DNA from 2 places in the Borborobacter xinjiangensis genome. Region 2 is predicted to be linked to the other one. Evidence: riboswitches for the same ligand, from Rfam matches in the RefSeq annotation. Region 2 holds a riboswitch; the other holds the start of a gene.

Region 1 (9,277 bases), on a different contig from region 2:
ACACGGCGCTTATCCTGTCGCTGCACCGGGAACTGGATGGATTTCGTGAAGATGCGGCCTCTAATTCCGGAACGAAAATCGGAACGACCCGTCGCGGCATAGGCCCGGCCTATGAGGACAAGGTCGGCCGTCGCGCCGTACGGGTGATGGATCTGGCTGATTTGGAAACATTGCCGCTCAAGGTGGACCGTCTGCTGACGCATCACAATGCGCTGCGCCGCGGCCTTGGTCATCCGGAGGTCGCGCATGAGACGATCATGCAGGAGTTGACGTCGGTGGCCGAGGCCATCCTGCCCTACATGGACCGGGTATGGAAGGTTCTCGACGAGAAGCGCCGCTCCGGAGCACGTATCCTGTTCGAAGGCGCACAAGGAACGCTACTCGACATCGATCATGGCACCTATCCGTTCGTCACCTCGTCCAACACCGTCGCCGGCCAGGCGGCGCCGGGTTCCGGGCTCGGTCCCGACGCGATCGGATACGTGCTCGGCATCACCAAGGCCTATACGACACGCGTCGGCGAGGGACCGTTTCCGACCGAGCAGCAGAACGAAATCGGTGAGTTCCTCGGCACGCAAGGCCATGAGTTCGGCGTCGTCACCGGACGCAAGCGGCGTTGCGGCTGGTTCGACGCCGTGCTGGTGCGCCAGGCCGTTGCCGTCAACGGCATCAGCGGCATCGCCCTGACCAAGCTCGACGTCCTTGACGGCCTGGACGAGATCAAGGTTTGCACCGGCTATATGCTCGACGGCGAAGAGATCGACTATCTGCCGGCCAGCCAGGGCGCGCAGGCGCGCGTGCAACCGATCTATGAGACGCTGGAAGGCTGGAAAGGCACCACGCGTGGCGCACGCAGCTGGAACGACCTGCCGGCGCAGGCGGTAAAATATGTCCGTCACATCGAGGAACTGATCGGCGCCCCGGTGGCACTCCTGTCCACCAGCCCGGAACGGGACGACACCATACTTGTGACCGATCCCTTTCACGACTAATTTTTGCCGTTCTTCGCGCCGGTCAACGGAGCGGAGAATGGAATGCAAGCTACGGGTCTATTGGAAAAATGGCAGATTTCGTTGCGGTTCTGAAGAAGACGCTGGACGCGCTCGGCGATGCGCCGCCGCCGGAACTTCGCCAGCGCGTCTACACCAAGGCCCGTGCGACGGTGGAGACGAAGCTTGCGGCGATCACTCCCGCACCGCCAAAAGCGGTGGTCGAGCGGCAGAAGCGGGCGCTGGAAGACGCTATCGCGACCATCGAGAAGGAATACGTCGATCGCGCCGGCCCGAAGATCAGCGAAGATCCGTTGCAGGAACTCGACGATGTCTTCGCCTCGATAGAGCGTCAAAAGAACGAGCCGTCGAAACCGGCGCCCGAGGTTGCCGCCGCCCCCTATCCAACGGTGGCCCCGGTGCCGCCAACCGCGCTTGTGCGACCCGCAGCTTCGGCTCCGGTTGACGAGGCGCCTGCCGCGTCGAAAGCCGTCGAGCCGGCACCGAAGAGCGAAAGCTGGCCGAAGACCACCCCTGTCGTGACGCCGGCCGACAAAGACATCGATTCGCCGGGAAGCTGGTCAGAGGCCGGAAATGATTTCCGTGCCGAGGACGATGACAGCCAGTTCAGCACCCGCGTGGGGGCGGTCGAAGATGAGGCGCCGGCGAAGCGCCGCAGCTATGGCGGCTTGATCGCCGCGTTGATCGCGCTCGCGGTGATAGCAGGCGGTGGCTATGGCATCTGGCTCAACAAGGACGCATTTGCAAATCTTTTCGGCACCAGCGAGCCCGAGGTCGCAGTCACGACACCGGCCGAGGAACCGGCGCCACCCACGGAGGAGCCCGCGCCTGAAGCGGATGAGGCTGCAACGACGCCCGCGACCCCCGAGGCTGCCGAGCCGGCCGAGCCGAAATTCACGCAGCGCCTGACACCGGAAGGCCAGGAGATCGACGCCGGCCCGGCGGGCGGAACAGCGGCGATCGGTGAAGGAACATCGCTTGCGGCGGCAACGCAGCCGCCCTCGACCGCAACGCCTGCCGCTCCCGCCGAGACCGCCGCCACTTCGAGCGAACAGCCGGGCGTGCCGGTCGGTCAGCGCGCGATCTTCTACGAGGAGCGCACCAACGTCGCCCAGGGCTCGGCCGAGTCGGGCAATATCGTCTGGTCCGTGGTGCAGGAATCGCCGGGTGGCGACCTGCCGCCTGAACCGGCCATCCGTGCGGAAGCGACCATCCCTGGCAAGGATTTGCAGTTGCGCATGACCATTCGCCGCAATGCCGACCAGACGCTGCCAGCCAGCCATATCATCGAGGTGATCTTCCTGACACCCGACGGCTTCGAAGGTGGCGGTATAGAAAACATCCTGCGCGTGTCGATGAAGGACTCCGAGCAAGCCGCCGGCAGTCCGCTGATCGGCATTCCGGCCAAGATCGCGGATGGCTTTTTCCTGGTGGCGCTGAACGACGGCAAAGCCGAGATCGAGTCCAATCTGACCTTGCTGCGCCGGCAGAGCTGGATCGACGTGCCGTTGATCTACAAGTCCGGACGGCGGGCGCTGTTCACCATGGAAAAGGGCATTCCCGGACAAAGGGCGTTCGACGAAGCGCTGAAAGCCTGGCAGAGCGCCAGCAGTGATGGCGGCAACGGCTGAGAACGTCGCGGCGCCGAGATTGGCGTCATTTCGCGGCTCGGGCACGATGCGCAAGAGTGGCGTTATCCCGCAACGCGGCGGCGCGTAGCGCAGCGGCGTATCGGCGCCCATTTTGTTCGTTACGGAGTGGACCCCGGCTCTTTGCCTAGCGGCGCTCGTCAGCCGAGGTGACGCAGGTTGGGTGGCGAGGCACCTCGCTCCTGCCCTTCGCTAATGGCTCGGGGCGTTCGAAAAGCCAAAGCGTTGGCTTTTCCTGCGCCTTCGCTCCTTGTATCCGGCGAGATGGCCTCACACCATTTCGACCAGATTTATGAGTTCATGACCTAACGCGCACCACTCCTCACCCCTCCAGCTCTTCCCGGAGCATCTCCAGTTCCAGCCACTCCTCCTCCATGGCGGCCAGGGTGGCGCGCTCCTTGTCGAGCGCTACGATGGTCTTCTGAAAACCCTTCGGGTCGCGCTCGTAGAATGCCGGATCGGCGATGCTGTTCTCCAGATCGGAAATCGCCTCGGAAATCGCAGCCATCTTTCCCGGCAGGTTTTCAAGCGCGAATTTCTGCTTGAAGGAGAGTTTTGTCGCTGGCGCCTTCGGCGGAGGGGCGCTTTCGGTGCGCGGCTTTTCCGGCGGCTGCCTGCCAGCCGTTCGTCGGTCGGCAAGCTTGTTGCCGCCGCGTTGCGCCAGCATGTCGGAATAGCCGCCGGCATATTCTACCCAGCGTCCATCGCCTTCGGGCGCGATGATGCTTGTGACAGTGCGGTCGAGAAAATCGCGATCATGGCTGACGAGGATGACGGTGCCGGCGAAACCGGCGACGAGTTCCTGCAGCAGTTCCAGTGTCTCCATGTCGAGATCGTTGGTTGGCTCGTCCAGCACCAGCAGGTTGGCCGGACGCGCCAGCACCCGGGCCAGGATGAGCCGCGCCCGCTCGCCGCCGGAAAGCTCGCGCACCGGCGTGCGCGCCTGCTCCGGCTTGAACAGGAAATCCTTCATATAGGAGACGACATGACGCTCCTCGCCATTGATGACGAGATTTTCCCCGCGTCCATCGGTCAGGAAGTGAGCGAGCGTCTCCTGCGGGTCGACGGCGGCGCGCTTCTGGTCGAGCGTGGCGATCTCGAGATTGACGCCGAGGCGCACCGAACCTGAATCCGGCTCCAGTTCGCCGGTCAGCATCTTCAGAAGCGTTGTCTTGCCGGCGCCGTTCGGCCCGACCATGCCGATGCGGTCGCCACGCTGGATGCGCGTGGAGAAATCTTTGACCACGGTGAGGTCGCCGAAGCTCTTGCCGATGGATTTCGCCTCGATGACCAGCTTGCCGGATTCGGCGGCGTCACTCGCCACCATCGTCGCCACTCCCTCAGCGCCGCGATGGCTGCGGAAGCGCTGGCGCATCGACTGCAATTCGCCAAGCCGGCGCATGTTGCGCTTGCGCCGTGCGGTCACGCCATAGCGCAGCCAGTGTTCCTCGCGCACGATCTGGCGGCCGAGCTTGTGCTGTTCGCGCTCTTCTTCCTCGAGGATGATGTCGCGCCATTCCTCGAAATGAGCGAAGCCCTTGTCGAGCCGGCGGGTCTGGCCACGATCGAGCCAGACCGTGGCGCGCGACACGCGTTCGAGAAAACGCCGGTCATGCGAGATCATTATCAGCGCGGAAGACGTACGGCTGAGTTCCTCTTCGAGCCACTCAATCACGGTGAGGTCGAGATGGTTGGTCGGCTCGTCGAGCAGCAATATGTCCGGCTCCGGCGCCATCACCCGCGCCAAGGCGGCGCGCCGCGCCTCGCCGCCGGAAAGTCGGGCAGGACTTTCCTCGCCGGTCAGACCCAGATGCTCCATGAGATAGGTGGCGCGATAAGGATCGTCCGCCGGGCCAAGCCCTGCTTCCACATAGGCGCGGACATTGGCGAAGCCATCCATGTCGGGCATCTGCGGCAGGTAGCGGATCGTGGCGGAGGGCTGGCGAAAGACCTCGCCGTCCTGCGCCTCGACCATGCCGGCGGCGATCTTCAGAAGCGTCGACTTGCCCGAGCCGTTGCGCCCGACCAGTGCTATGCGCTCGCCGGCCGAAGCCGAAAGCGAAGCGCCATCGAGCAGGGGTGTCCCTCCGAAGGTCAGTCTTATCCCGTCGAGTGAGAGAAGGGGTGGAGCCATGAATCAGATGTCCGAAGGATAGGGATGGGCAATCAGCATCGCGCGACCGCTATCGAGCGCTATGCGCAGGTTGCCGCGCACTTCATTGGAGAGGGTGAGCGAGGAGCCGAAGGGCACCTCGACACGGTCGAGAGGCCACTTGGCGCCGGTTTCGGTCAGGCCGGAAAGTTCGGAAAAGCCGATCACCGAAAACACCGTTCCGTCCGGATAGTCGAAACTGGTGGTGCCGGGCAGGAGTGGCCGCCCTTCCTGATGGCCGCTGGTCAGGACGACAGGTGTTCCATCCTCAGCCAGCCGCACCGCCAGCGCCAGATGCAGATATGCATGGTCGGCTCGCGACCCGCCGAAGGCCCCGGCCAGCACCAACGAGGTCGCACCCATGTCGAGCGCCGCAGCGATTGCGAGTTCGCCGTCGGTGTTGTCCTTATCGGGGGGGAAGACGTCGCGCGGGACCCCCGAATAGTCGTCCAGCAGGTCGGCCGGCGTCGAATCGAAATCGCCGACCCATAGCTCGGGCATCACGTCGAGCATGGCCGCATGGCGGATGCCGGAATCGGCGGCAATGACGCGGCTGCCCGCAAGCTGCGCTTCAAGGCGGGGCGTACGGATGAGGTCGCCGCCAAGCAGGATGAAAAATCGGCTCATTGTCGCTCGCCTCTATCACGCCGTCCCCCCGTAACGGAAGGGCGGAGCTTGCCGGAGCGAAAGCCAAACAGCGCTTGCGCGCCCCCTTGCTCCGCCCTATGTCTATCGACGCTCTAACGGGGTGCCGTGTGCATGGTTCATGTGCCGGCTGAGAGGTTTAGGGGAAACCCAGCCAACCCGCTGAACCTGATCCGGTTTGTACCGGCGGAGGGATTAGATGCTTCGGACGTCCGGCGCTTCAATTCCCCTCAACAGCAATGAAGGAGGCGCCGATGCGCACACTGCTTTTCTCCCTGGTCTCCGCTCTCGCGCTTGCCGCTTCCGCGCCTGCAATGGCTGCCGAGAAGCTTACCGTCTACACCTATGAAAGCTTCACGGCCGAGTGGGGGCCGGGTCCGCAGATCAAGAAGGCGTTCGAGGCCGAATGCGGCTGCACGGTCGATTTCGTTTCGGTGGCCGACGGCGTGGCCCTGCTCAACCGGGTCAAGCTCGAAGGTGAGGCAACCAAGGCCGAAATCGTGCTCGGACTCGATACCAACCTGACGGCCGAAGCGCGCAAGACCGGCCTGTTCACAGCCTCGGGCGTCGACGCTTCCAAGGTCAAGGTGCCGGGTGGGTGGAGCGACGATATATTCGTGCCGTTCGACTATGGCTATTTCGCCGTGATCTACGACACGGAGAAGCTCGCCAACCCGCCGGCCAGTCTCAAGGAACTGGTCGAAGGCGATGCCAGCGAAAAGATCGTCATCCAGGACCCGCGCACCTCGACGCCGGGGCTCGGCCTGCTTCTGTGGGTCAAGGCCGTCTATGGCGATAGGGCTCAGGAAGCGTGGGCGAAGCTTAAGAACCGCGTGCTGACGGTGACACCCGGCTGGAGCGAGGCCTATGGCCTGTTCACCAAGGGCGAGGCGCCGATGGTGCTCTCCTATACGACATCGCCTGCCTATCACATGATTTCGGAAGGAAGCGAAAGATACAAGGCGGCCTCCTTCGCCGAGGGTCATTATCTGCAAGTCGAGGTGGCCGGCATCACCACCACCGGCGCGAAGAACCCGCTGGCGAAAAAATTCATGGAATTCATGGTCGGCCCCGGCTTTCAGGACGTCATTCCCGAAACCAACTGGATGCTTCCTGCCGGAGAGACCGACAAGCCGCTCAATCCTGCATTCGACAAGCTGATCAAGCCGACGACCACCCTCGAGATTGGTTCGGAAGAAGTGGCCGCCAATCGTAAGGCCTGGGTCGATGAATGGCTGGCGGTGATGAGCAAGTAGTAGGCGCGCCTCGGGAAACCGGTAATGAGAGTGCCATACCCCCCTCTGTCCTGCCGGACATCTCCCCCTCAAGGGGGGAGATTGGCTTTCACGCTCGTTTGCATCTCTCTTGCGACGATAGAGAGGAAGGGGGATTTTGATGCCGGCGTGATCTCCCCCCTTGAGGGCGGGATGTCCAGGACAGAGGGGGGTGACGTCGGCAAGGCCGACGTGCAACCTTCCCTGGCGCTCCGCTCATGCGCAGCTTAGGTCGCGTGCAGTCCGCCCACCACGCCGACGCCCGCATAACCGCCGGCGTGCTAGCGCTTGCGGCGGTCACCCTTCTCATCGGCGGGGCGTTTGTCGGTCTGGTCGTGGAGGGCGCGGGCGACCTGTCGGGCGCGTTTTCGGCGTTCGATTCCTATCTGATGCGCGTTGTCCGCTTCACGCTTTGGCAGGCTTTGCTGTCGACCCTGCTTTCGGTCATTCCCGCTCTGTTCGTTGCCCGCGCTTTGTCGCGGCATCCTTCATTTTGGGGCCGCGGCCTGATCCTGCAGCTTTTCGCAGTGCCGTTGGCGCTGCCGGCGATCGTCGCAGCACTCGGCGTGCTGGCGCTCTACGGCCGCGCCGGCCTCTTCGCCGACATGTTCGGCGCGATCTCCGGCGAGGATTGGCCGGGAATATACGGACTGTCAGGCATTCTGGTCGCCCATGTATTCTTCAACCTGCCGCTGGCAGCACGGCTATTCCTCGAAGCCCTGAATACGGTGCCACCAGACCAGTGGCGGCTGGCGAGCCAGCTTGGCATGGGGGCACGGCCGGCCTTTCGGCTGGTCGAATGGCCGGTGCTGCGCGCCAGCCTGCCCGGCGTGGCCGGCCTGGTGTTCATGCTCTGCATCACCTCGTTTACCATTGTGCTGACGCTGGGTGGCGGCCCGAGCGCCACCACGCTGGAAGTCGCCATATACCAGTCCCTGCGCTTCGACTTCGATCCGGCGCGCGCCGTGGCGCTGACGCTGTTGCAGATCGTCCTGACCATGGCCGTGGTGTTCGCCCTGTTGCGGCTCGGCGTCGCTGTCGCAGCCGATCCCAATCTTTCGGTTACGCAGCGCCGCTTCATTTCAGCCTCGCGTAGCGAGACAACGCTCAACGCCTTGCTGCTCGCAGCCACACTTGGCTTCGTCGCGGGACCCATGCTGGCGACGGTGTTTGCCGGGCTTGGTGCCGATCTTGCCCGCCTTGCCGGTGAAAGCGCGGTGCGCAGCGCCGCCGCGACGAGCCTTGTGCTTGCGCTTCTATCGGCATGTCTTTGCATTGTGCTGACGCTTGCGCTGGTCATGGCGCGGCGCGCTTTGGCGCTCAGGCGCGGCCCCGGCCGCAAGTCGGTGCTGGAACAGGCAACCGACACCGGCGCCGGCTTCGTGCTGGTGGTGCCGCCCATCGTCGTCGGTGCCGGGTGGTTCGTGCTGTTGCGTCATTTCGGCGACGTCTTTGCGGTCGCTCCGATCATGGTCGTCACCGTCAACGCGGTGATGGCGATGCCCTTCGCCATTCGCGCCATCCGCCCGGCGCACGATGCGGCAAGCGAACGCCACGAGCGGCTTTGCGCGCAGCTGGGTCTCGCTGGCTGGAACCGGTTGCGACTGATCGACTGGCCGGTGCTGCGCCGTCCGCTGTCGACAGCTTTCGCTTTTGCCATGGCGCTTTCGCTCGGCGATCTTGGGGTGATCGCGCTGTTCGGCAGCGATCAGGTGCAGACGCTGCCCTATCTCCTGCTTGGGCGCATGGGCAGTTATCGAACGGAAGATGCGGCCGGATTGGCGCTGATGCTCGGCCTGCTCTGCCTGGCGCTGATGATGCTGGCGGGTCGGCTCGGAAAGGACCATGCGCCATGAATTCCAGGACACGGCCGACTGGCGCGGCGATCAGGCTGGACAAGGCCGCGTTCTGCTATGGCGAGATGTCGATGCGCTTCGACGTGGAGATAGAGGCGGCGGCGATCACCACCGTGATGGGGCCGAGTGGATCGGGCAAGTCGACGTTGCTCAACCTCATTGCCGGCTTCGAGACGCCGCAGTCAGGTCGCGTGCTGATCGGCGGCAAGGATGTGACCGAAGCGCCGCCCGCGGCGAGGCCGGTGTCGATGGTGTTTCAGGAAAACAACCTCTTTGCCCATCTGACCGTCCAGCAGAATGTCGGCCTCGGCCGCTCACCGTCGCTGCGGCTGACCGCCGGCGACCATGCGGCAATCACGCAGGCCCTCGCTCGAACAGGGCTTGCCGGGAAGGAGAGGCGTCTGCCGCGCGAACTCTCCGGCGGCGAGCGGCAGCGCGTCGCGCTGGCGCGCGTGCTGGTGCGCGACCGGCCGGTGCTGCTTCTCGACGAGCCATTTGCATCGCTCGGCCCGGCTTTGCGGGAAGAGATGGTCGATCTGGTGGCGGGCGTCCACGCCGAATCTGGAATGACTGTGGTTTTCGTGACACATCAGGCAGAAGACGCACGCCGAATGGCCGGAAACATGGTGTTTATCGAGCATGGAGCGGTTAGTGCGACCGGTAAGACGTCGGCTTTTTTCGGCGAGCATGG
Region 2 (9,277 bases):
GGACGCCCGCCTGTGTCGGCGGTCGTTTCTCCAGTTTCCTCGACCAGCTCCTGCTGCTCGATAAGGCGCCGGAAATTCTGCTTGTGCACCAGCCTGCCGACCAATGCTTCGACCGTGCGCTGTAATTGCAGGAGGGTGAAAACCGGGGGCATCAATTCGAAGACGACCGGCCGATATTTGATCTTGCTGCGAAGGCGGGCAATTCCTGTGGCGAGGATGCGCCGATGATCGGCGGTCATCGACCGTCCGGGGATCGGGAGCGGCTCGCCCGCCTGCCCGCCGCGCCGGGCTTCCTCCACCAGCAGAGCTTCATAGAGAAGCTCGTAGCGTTGCAGGACGAGTTCCTCGTTCCAGCCATACGCGTCGAAGCCGAAGGCGATCGCCGCCCGCTGCCAGCGGTCCTGGCGCAACTCAGCGCCGGTGGCGGCTTTCGCCCAGTCACGCAGTTGCGGTTCAAGTACGTCTCGCAGCATCGGCGGTTGGCCGGCGCGGTGATCCTCCCAAGGAAAATAGTCGTACCAGCACCGCCAGTCCCGGTTCGGCGCATCCTCGGCCTGATCCTGCCGTGTCAGGCCGAGATAGCTGATCGAGATGACCCGCTGCACCCGTTCATGCGCGACGCGGTCGCGGTCGGCGAAAGTATAGAGCTGCTCGATATAGCCGAGCGGATGCCCAGTCTGTTGCTCGACCCAGTCGCGCAGGCCCGATTGCAGCGACCGATGCCCGAGTTCGAAGGGCCCCGAAGGCAGTGCCCTGGCCTGACGGATGGTCAGGACGCAAGGCCGATCATTGGTCACCGCGACCAGCACCGCGATCAGGTCCACGGTTACTTCGCGGCCCTGCTCCGCTCTTGCGCTGTGCTTCGGTGTCTTGTCGTACATTGCTCTGCGGCTGGCCCAAGTTGGACATGAACCTGACCCGGCCCCGCCAGTCCGTCAACGTTCTGGCGTGGGGAACGGTTTTCCAAGTTTGGGCCTCGCATGCACAAAATTACGTCAAATGGCCACCTTCGGACGGATTACGCTGCGGAAGTACGTTGTTATCGCCGGGTGTTGTAGCTGCCGCGTACCTCTCGAACACGTAGCGCTTTGCCTGCCGTACAGCCTCGTCGACCGAATCCATTTCGCCTTCGGCGGCCAGATGGGCTGCGATGGCGCTGGCGAGCATGCAGCCGGTGCCGCGCATCGTGCCTGCCAGGCGCGGCGCGGCAAAGCGCATTGGCACCTGATCGGGGCGGAGCAAAAGATCGGCCGCTTCGACACCTCCCGCATGGCCACCCTTCACCAGCACCGCATTGCACCCGGCCTTCAGGAGCATGTGACCCTGCCGCAAGGTGGCCGGCTCATGCGAGGCCGGCTCACTGCCGGTAAGGATCGCCAGCTCGATCAGGTTCGGCGTCACCAGGGCACAAAGCGGCATCAGCTCATGCTTCATCGCGCCGATGGCCGTATCGGGCAACAGCGCACGGCCCGACGAGGCGGCAAGTACCGGGTCAAGAACAGCGGGCACCTGGCGGTGCAGCCGCAACACGGCTGCCATTGCCGCAATGGCTTCCTCTGCCCCCAACATGCCGATCTTGATCGCGCGAATTGCATTGGCGGCAAATGCGGCGCGCATCTGCTCGGCTATGAGGTTGGCGGGCATGGGCTCGATGCGATCGACGCCGACATGGGTCTGCACCGTCACGGCCGTTACCGCCAGGCAGGTGCGTAGCCCGAATGCGGAGATCGTTTCCACGTCGCGGGCAAGGCCGGCGCCGCCCGATGAGTCCGATCCCGCCACCACCAATACGTGCGGCGCGCCGCTCACCGCCATGGCGAGGTCCGCTCGATCCATTCGCGAGCACGCGCCTCCGGATCGGGGTTGAGCGTGATGTCGGTGACCACGGCCGCAGTGTCGGCGCCGGCCTCGAAAACGCCCGCAAGCCGCCCCGGGTTCAATCCTCCTATGGCGACGAGCGGCAAGAGGCCGATGCGCTTCTTCCACTCGGCAATGCGCTCCAGCCCTTGCGGCGCCCATTTCATCTTCTTCAAGATGGTCGGATAGATCGGGCCGAGCGCCACATAGTCAGGCTGTGCGGCAAGCGCGGTTTCGAGTTCTGCGTGATCGTGGGTGCTGAGCCCCAGGCTCATTCCGGCGCGACGGATAGCGCCAAGGTCGGCCGTCGCGAGGTCTTCCTGGCCGAGATGGACAAAGTCGCACCCAGCCTCGATCGCCAATCGCCAATGATCGTTGACGATGAGCTGGCAGCCATGGCGCTCGCAGATCGTCCTGGCCTGGCGGATTTCCTCCAGCAGGGCAGGGCGTTCCATGTCCTTGATGCGGAGCTGAACCAACTTCACGCCCAGCGGCACCAGGCGCTTCGTCCAGGCGGCGCTATCGACAATCAGGTAGAACGGGTCGAGCTTCACGTGAACACCGCCTTTCCGATCACCGGCGTCGAGGGGACAGCCATGTCGCGTGGCTCCAGCATGCCGGCAAGATAGGCGGCGCGACCGGCTTCGACCGCTTTGGCGAAGGCGACGGCCATTGCCGCCGGATCGCCTGCCTTGGCAACCGCGGTGTTGAGGAGAACGGCGTCGAAGCCGAGTTCCATCACCGCCGCGGCATGGGAGGGCCGGCCGAGACCCGCATCGACTATGAGAGGGACATCGGGGAAATGGCCGCGCAGGGTGCGCAGCGCGTCTAGGTTGAGCGGCCCCTTGGCCGAGCCGATCGGCGCGCACCATGGCATCAGCACCTCGCAGCCGGCTTCAAGCAGCCGCTCGGCCACTACAAGATCGTCGGTGGTGTAGGGGAAGACGGCAAAGCCGTCGCGGCAAAGGATGCGGGCGGCTTCCACAAGTTCGAACACTTCCGGCTGCAGCGTGTCGTGATTGCCGATGACCTCGAGCTTGATCCAGTTGGTGCCGAACACCTCACGCGCCATTGCCGCTGTGGTGACGGCTTCCTTGGCCGAGTGGCACCCGGCCGTATTTGGCAACACCGCGACGTCAAGCGAGCGGATCAGCGACCAGAACGCGCCGCCGCCCGTGCCGCCGCCGGCCGTTTCGCGGCGCAGCGACACGGTCGCGACCGACGCTCCGGAGCCCCTCACGGCGTCGGCAAGGATCGCAGGCGAGGGATATTGGGCCGTGCCGAGAAAAAGACGCGAGGCAAGCTGCTTGCCGTAGAGGGAAAGCATCTCTCAGCCCCCCTGCATGGGCGAGAGGATTTCGATCCGGTCGCCTTCGGCCAGTCGGCAGTGCTGCCGATCGGCCGCATGCACGACCTCGCCATTGCGGGCGGTGGCAAGCCAGTCGCCTTCATAATCCAATTCGGTCAGCAGAACGGCCAGCGTGGCGGCCGAGACCTCCTCCGTCTTGCCGTTAATGGTGAGTTTCATGAAGAAGCTCCTTCGCTTCGGCGTGTTCGAGAACAAGATCTGCTGCCTGCCGCGCCATTGCCGGCGCCAGCAGGAAGCCGTGGCGGTGGAGCCCGTTGATGCTGATCGTGTTCGCCTGCTTGTCGACGCGCGGCAGGTTGTCGGCATAGGCCGGCCGTACACCAACGCCTGCCTCGATGATCTCGGCTTCGGCGAAGGCGGGGTGCAGGCTGTAAGCCGCGTTGAGCAGTTCCATCATCGAGCGCGCCGTGACCGGACGGGCGGAATGGCTCTCGATCATGGTCGCGCCGACCATGAAATGGTGGTCGGAACGCGGAACGACATAGAGCGGAAAACGCGGATGCAGGAGCCGTACCGGCCTCGAAAGGGTGATGTCCGGCGTCCGCAGGATCAGCATCTCGCCGCGCACGCCACGCAGTTGCGGATCGGTGCCGGCGCGGGCCATGCCGGTACAATCGACAACGCGAGCGAAGCTGGCCTCATCCGGCTTGTGGTTTTCGAAACGGACGCCCATCGCCTCCAGCTTGTCGTGCAGGGCGAGAAGGGCCGCGCGTGGGTCCAGATGCGCTTCGCCGGCAAAATACAGGCCATGCCGAAACCGTCCGCCGAGATCGGGTTCGAGCGCGGCGATCGCCGCCGCGTCGAGTTCCACGAAGCCGGTCGTGCGCGCGGCGAAACGCGCCAGTTCAGCCCGGTCGCGCGCCGGGGCCACGACCAGCGTGCCGGCACGCGTGACGTGGCCGGGCAGAACGCTTTCCCACCATTCGGCGGCACCGGTTCCGAGCTCCAGTACCATCCGCTCGGCGCTCTCACGCTCGCACCAGGGTGCCAGCATGCCGCCGGCGAACCACGAGGCAGTGGCGGTTAGGTCACGGCGCGGGTCGCTGACGCAAACCGACGCGCCGCGACGGCTGAGCTCATGCGCGACCGTGAGGCCGGCGACGCCGGCCCCTTGGACCAGCACCTTCATAGTGCCTTCTCGGTATCCGGCGCGGCTTTTTCCAGCGGCATGTATAGATCGCCGCCCTCGCGAAATTTCTCCGCCATCGCTGCCATGCCGTCCTTGCGGACGGCTTCCTGGCGGGCAGCGTCACGGATATCGTGCGAGATGCGCATGGAGCAGAATTTCGGCCCGCACATCGAGCAGAAATGCGCCACCTTGTGCGCCTCCTTGGGCAGCGTCTCGTCGTGGAAGGAGCGCGCCGTTTCCGGATCGAGCGAGAGGTTGAACTGATCCTCCCAGCGGAATTCGAAGCGCGCCCGCGACAGCGCGTCGTCACGTATTTTCGCGGCCGGATGCCCCTTGGCGAGATCGGCGGCATGTGCTGCGATCTTGTAGGTGATGACGCCAGTCTTGACGTCGTCGCGGTCGGGAAGGCCGAGATGCTCCTTGGGCGTGACATAGCAGAGCATGGCGGTGCCGAACCAGCCGATCATCGCCGCCCCGATGCCGGAGGTGATGTGGTCGTAGCCCGGCGCAATGTCGGTCGTCAGCGGCCCGAGCGTGTAGAACGGCGCCTCGCCGCAGACTTCGAGCTGCTTGTCCATGTTCTCCTTGATCTTGTGCATGGGCACATGGCCCGGCCCCTCGATCATCACCTGGCAGTCCTTGGCCCAGGCGATCTGCGTCAGCTCTCCCAGCGTCTCCAGTTCGGCGAACTGCGCGGCATCGTTGGCGTCGGCTATGGAGCCGGGGCGCAGGCCGTCGCCGAGCGAGAAGGACACGTCATAGGCGCGGGCGATGTCGCAGATTTCGTCGAAATGCTCGTAGAGAAAGCTCTCCCTATGGTGATGCAGGCACCATTTGGCCATGATCGAGCCACCCCTGCTGACGATGCCGGTGACGCGATCGACCGTCAGCGGAATGTGGGAAAGCCGCACCCCGGCATGGATGGTGAAGTAGTCGACGCCCTGCTCGGCCTGCTCGATCAGCGTATCTCGATAAACCTCCCAACTCAGGTCCTCGGCGATGCCGCCAACCTTTTCCAGCGCCTGGTAGAGCGGCACGGTACCGATCGGCACCGGCGCGTTGCGGATGATCCATTCGCGGATATTGTGGATGTTGCGGCCGGTCGACAGGTCCATGACGGTGTCGGCGCCCCAGCGGATCGCCCACACCATCTTTTCCACTTCCTCGGCCATGGAGGAGGTGACCGCCGAGTTGCCGATATTCGCGTTGATCTTCACCAGGAAATTGCGGCCGATGATCATCGGCTCGCTTTCGGGATGGTTTATGTTGGCGGGAATGATGGCGCGGCCGCGCGCCACCTCGTCGCGCACGAATTCAGGCGTGACGAAATCAGGAACTGCGGCGCCGAAGGATTGGCCGTCGCGCTCCGCCGCATGCGCCAGCCGCTCCCGCCCGAGATTCTCGCGGATGGCCACGAATTCCATTTCCGGCGTGACGATACCGGCGCGCGCATAGGCAAGCTGGGTCACGGCCCGGCCGGACACCGCACGCAGCGCACGATGCCGCGCCGGAAATTCCGGCGTCAGCCGATCGCCTGAGACAAAGCCGTTGTCCTCAGGCCTGACCGTGCGGCCTTCATAGGATTCTACATCGCCGCGCGCCGCGATCCAGGCTTCGCGAAGACGCGGCAGGCCCTTGTCGATGGCAATGGCCGCATCGGCGTCGGTGTAGGGGCCCGAGGAATCATAAACCGTCACCGGCGGTTCGCCGGCGCTCGGATGAACGGCGATCTCGCGCATCGGCACGCGAAGATCGGCATGGATGGCTCCAGCCTTGTAGATCTTGCGCGATGCGGGCAGCACGCCGGTGGTGACGGTGGGAGTCAAGGCATTCATAGGGACCTCCTTTGCTCGGTCGCATTGGAGACCCAGTTCGGTGCCGGAAGGAGGAATAAGACGCTTCGCTTGTCAGCGATCGGACAGCTTATCCGATATTTCGCATCGCCCGCGACGGACAGATGACCCATGGAGCGCCTGCACCATCCCTACGCCAGTATGAACTGGATCAGGTTCGACGGGTCACTGCGCTGCGCGAGCCAGCAGTATCTCAGCCCCTTGTCGGGACTCCCCTGGTGAAGGCTGCATGTTGGGCGATCGCCGGCCTGCCTGTCAACCCGGCTGTAGCTGATGCACTGGCCAAAGCATCCGGACCATGCCATGCATAGCGCCATGTCGACGTGGCGGTAGCTGTCGGCTTCGCAACCGCAGTAAAGCCTTGACGATTCACATGGCAAAAATTCAGAAGTCCCGGAAGGCAGAGCAGACTTCATCTCCGGCCAATATCGGGAAGAGACTAAGGCAGCGACGCCTGGCCCAAAATGTTACTCTCGTAGAACTCAGCAAGAAAAGCGGTGTCTCGTTCGCCACCATCAGCAAGATCGAGACCGGCAAAGTTTTGGGCGGTTTCCAGACCATCTACAAAATAGCCCGGGGCCTGGGTGTTCTTGTAACCGACATCATCGAGCAGGACACCCAGGAGGAAAAGTTCATCCTGCAGCGACGCTCGCAGATAGAACCGCACCATACCGGCCTGTACGACTATTACCCTCAGGCCACCCGGACACACGGCCGGCTCAACCCGGGAATCATGATCATCCACACGACGCAAGTGCCTGACCGCGTCGACTGGAGCAACCATGAGGGCGAAGAGGTCGTGACGGTGCTTTCAGGCTCGATCGACCTCCACTATGAAGGTCGGGAGCCCCAGCATCTGGAGCAAGGCGACAGCGTCTGTTTCGATTCGGGCGTCGCGCATGCCTATGTCCGCACCAGCGAGCAACCTGCTGAAATCTTTTTCGTTTCGACCCGCGCTTCCATTCCGCGCCGGACCTGATTTTCTTAAAAGAAAATTTTCAATATTGACAATTTTGTGGCTGCGGAGCATTGCAGCGCGTTGAAACCTTTGAAACCGGTTCGATTATGGAGGGCATCTAAGTGAGGCTATACGGTGGAGTTTCGCGTCTCGTCATGGCGCTGGCATTGAGTGCGGGTCTGGCGGCAAATGCCGCGGCCGACGAGATCATCATCGGCGGCGCGCTCAGCCTGACCGGCGTGCAGGCGCCGCTGGACGAGGCGGGTCTCAAGGGCGCGGAAGTCGCCGTCAAGGTCCTTAACGAGCAAGGTGGCCTGCTCGGCAAGCAGATCAAGCTGGTCAACATCGACGGCAAGAGCGATCCGGTGACGGTCGGCAACAATGCCATCAACGTGATCAACCAGGGCGCCGAGCTGATCATCGCGCCATGCGATTTCGATTTCGGCGGGCCTGCCAGCCGCGAGGCGCAGAACGCCAACATTGTCGGCATCTCAACCTGCGCTTCCGATCCGCTCTACAGCTCCTGGTCGCTCGGCGACAAGCAGTTCACCTTGTCGATGTGGAACACGGCGATGGGCGCGACCGCGGCCGAATACGCCTTCAAGGAGCGCGGCTGGAAGACGGCCTATGTAGTTACCGATCAGTTCATCGCCTACACCAAGAGCCTGAGCAAATATTTCACCCAGCATTTCAAGGACCTGGGCGGCGAAGTCGTGCTCCAGGACGCCTATACGCAGGGCGCGCAGGACTTTTCCGCGCAGCTTGCCCGTCTGCAGGCGCTGCCGGAAAAGCCGGATGTGATCTTCATCTCATCCTATATGCCTGATCTCGGCACGATCATCCGCGCGATTCGCGAAGTTGGCATCACCACGCCGATCATGGGCGGCGATTCCTATGACGACCCCGGTCTGTTCGAGGCACTCGGCGAGAGATTCGGCAATGAAATCTACTTCGTCGGCCACACCTGGATGGGCCCGGAAGCGCATGCCGACATGCCCAAGTTCATCGACCTCTACAAGGCCCAGTACGGTTCCGAGCCGGACACCTCCTTTGTCGCTACCGGCTGGGATACCGTCATGCTGATGGCCGAAGCGGTCAAGATCGCCGGCTCGACCGACGGTGCCGCAGTTGCCAAGGCGCTGGAGGAAAACGAGTTCGATCTGCTGACCGGCAAACTGTCCTACAGCTCGGCTGAACTCGGCCATCAGCCGAACAAGTCGGCTGCGGTCATCGCCATCAATGGCGGCAAGCCTTCCTTCCTGGGATGGCGCCGTGCGGAAAGCCAGCCTGCCCCGTAACGGACAAGGCTCGTCCTGCGCAGCAGGACAAGGAAAAGCATCGTCGCGGACATCGGCACGCCACCGTGTTCCGCGACATGCGACGATGCGACCGCAAGGACCGGCTTACATCAGCCGCTGCGGTCCTTCATGGGCAAGGCTCACACGCCGTTCCGCCCCAGGCTTCGGAAGGCGGCGCTTGCCGGAGCCTTTCTCTCGAATTCGGTTAAGACACCATGGCCAATCCAAGCCTTCAAGCCAACTCAATCGTTGTGGAATTTTCCGGCCTGCGCGCCCTCGACAATGTCGATCTGACGCTCAACCGCCGCGAAATCCTGGGCCTGATCGGACCCAACGGTTCGGGAAAAACCACCCTGATCAATGTCCTGACCGGGCAGGTGACGCCGGTTTCGGGAACGGTTCTGTGCGATGGCGAAGACATTGGCGCGCTGCTGCCGCGCCAGCGGGCATTGCGCGGCATCATGCGTTCGTTCCAGACGGTTCGCCTGTTCGGCAATCTGACGGTTGCCGAGAACATCGAGGTAGCTGCCATCGCCAAGGGCAGTTCGCGGCGCCAGGCGCGCAGCGGCGTCGACCGGCTTCTGGAAGAATTCTCCCTCACCGACTATCGGTCCGAACTGGCGAGCTCACTCAACTATGGCGACGAGCGCCGCGTGGAAATCGCGCGCGCTCTGGTGGCCGATCCCAAATATCTGCTGCTCGACGAACCCGCCGCCGGCATGAACGAAGAGGAATCGGGCATGCTGATGCAGATACTCAAGCGGCTGCCCGAGGAGCGCGATCTGGGCATCGTCATCATCGATCACGACATGC

The links. A riboswitch is a leader RNA that binds a small molecule or an ion and turns the genes downstream of it on or off. The one in region 2 is predicted to bind thiamine pyrophosphate.
Region 1: it holds a riboswitch for thiamine pyrophosphate, as region 2 does, so the genes downstream of both, thiB (thiamine ABC transporter substrate binding subunit) here and thiC (phosphomethylpyrimidine synthase ThiC) in region 2, are expected to answer to the same signal.

The regions. Positions count from the first base shown of each region.
Region 1 is NZ_JBLLVA010000007.1:52,636-61,912, reverse strand. It holds gene ACLKMW_RS10145 (adenylosuccinate synthase) at 1-992, shown strand, start outside; gene ACLKMW_RS10140 (hypothetical protein) at 1,061-2,641, shown strand; gene ACLKMW_RS10135 (ABC-F family ATP-binding cassette domain-containing protein) at 2,982-4,793, opposite strand; gene ACLKMW_RS10130 (thiamine diphosphokinase) at 4,797-5,438, opposite strand; TPP riboswitch at 5,546-5,668, shown strand; gene thiB (thiamine ABC transporter substrate binding subunit) at 5,711-6,712, shown strand; gene thiP (thiamine/thiamine pyrophosphate ABC transporter permease) at 6,949-8,586, shown strand; gene thiQ (thiamine ABC transporter ATP-binding protein) at 8,583-9,277, shown strand, end outside.
Region 2 is NZ_JBLLVA010000004.1:102,032-111,308, reverse strand. It holds gene ACLKMW_RS07155 (NUDIX hydrolase) at 1-881, opposite strand, end outside; gene ACLKMW_RS07150 (hydroxymethylpyrimidine/phosphomethylpyrimidine kinase) at 991-1,836, opposite strand; gene ACLKMW_RS07145 (thiamine phosphate synthase) at 1,806-2,411, opposite strand; gene ACLKMW_RS07140 (thiazole synthase) at 2,408-3,184, opposite strand; gene thiS (sulfur carrier protein ThiS) at 3,188-3,385, opposite strand; gene thiO (glycine oxidase ThiO) at 3,369-4,355, opposite strand; gene thiC (phosphomethylpyrimidine synthase ThiC) at 4,352-6,190, opposite strand; TPP riboswitch at 6,319-6,435, opposite strand; gene ACLKMW_RS07120 (helix-turn-helix domain-containing protein) at 6,582-7,187, shown strand; gene ACLKMW_RS07115 (ABC transporter substrate-binding protein) at 7,322-8,464, shown strand; gene ACLKMW_RS07110 (ABC transporter ATP-binding protein) at 8,680-9,277, shown strand, end outside.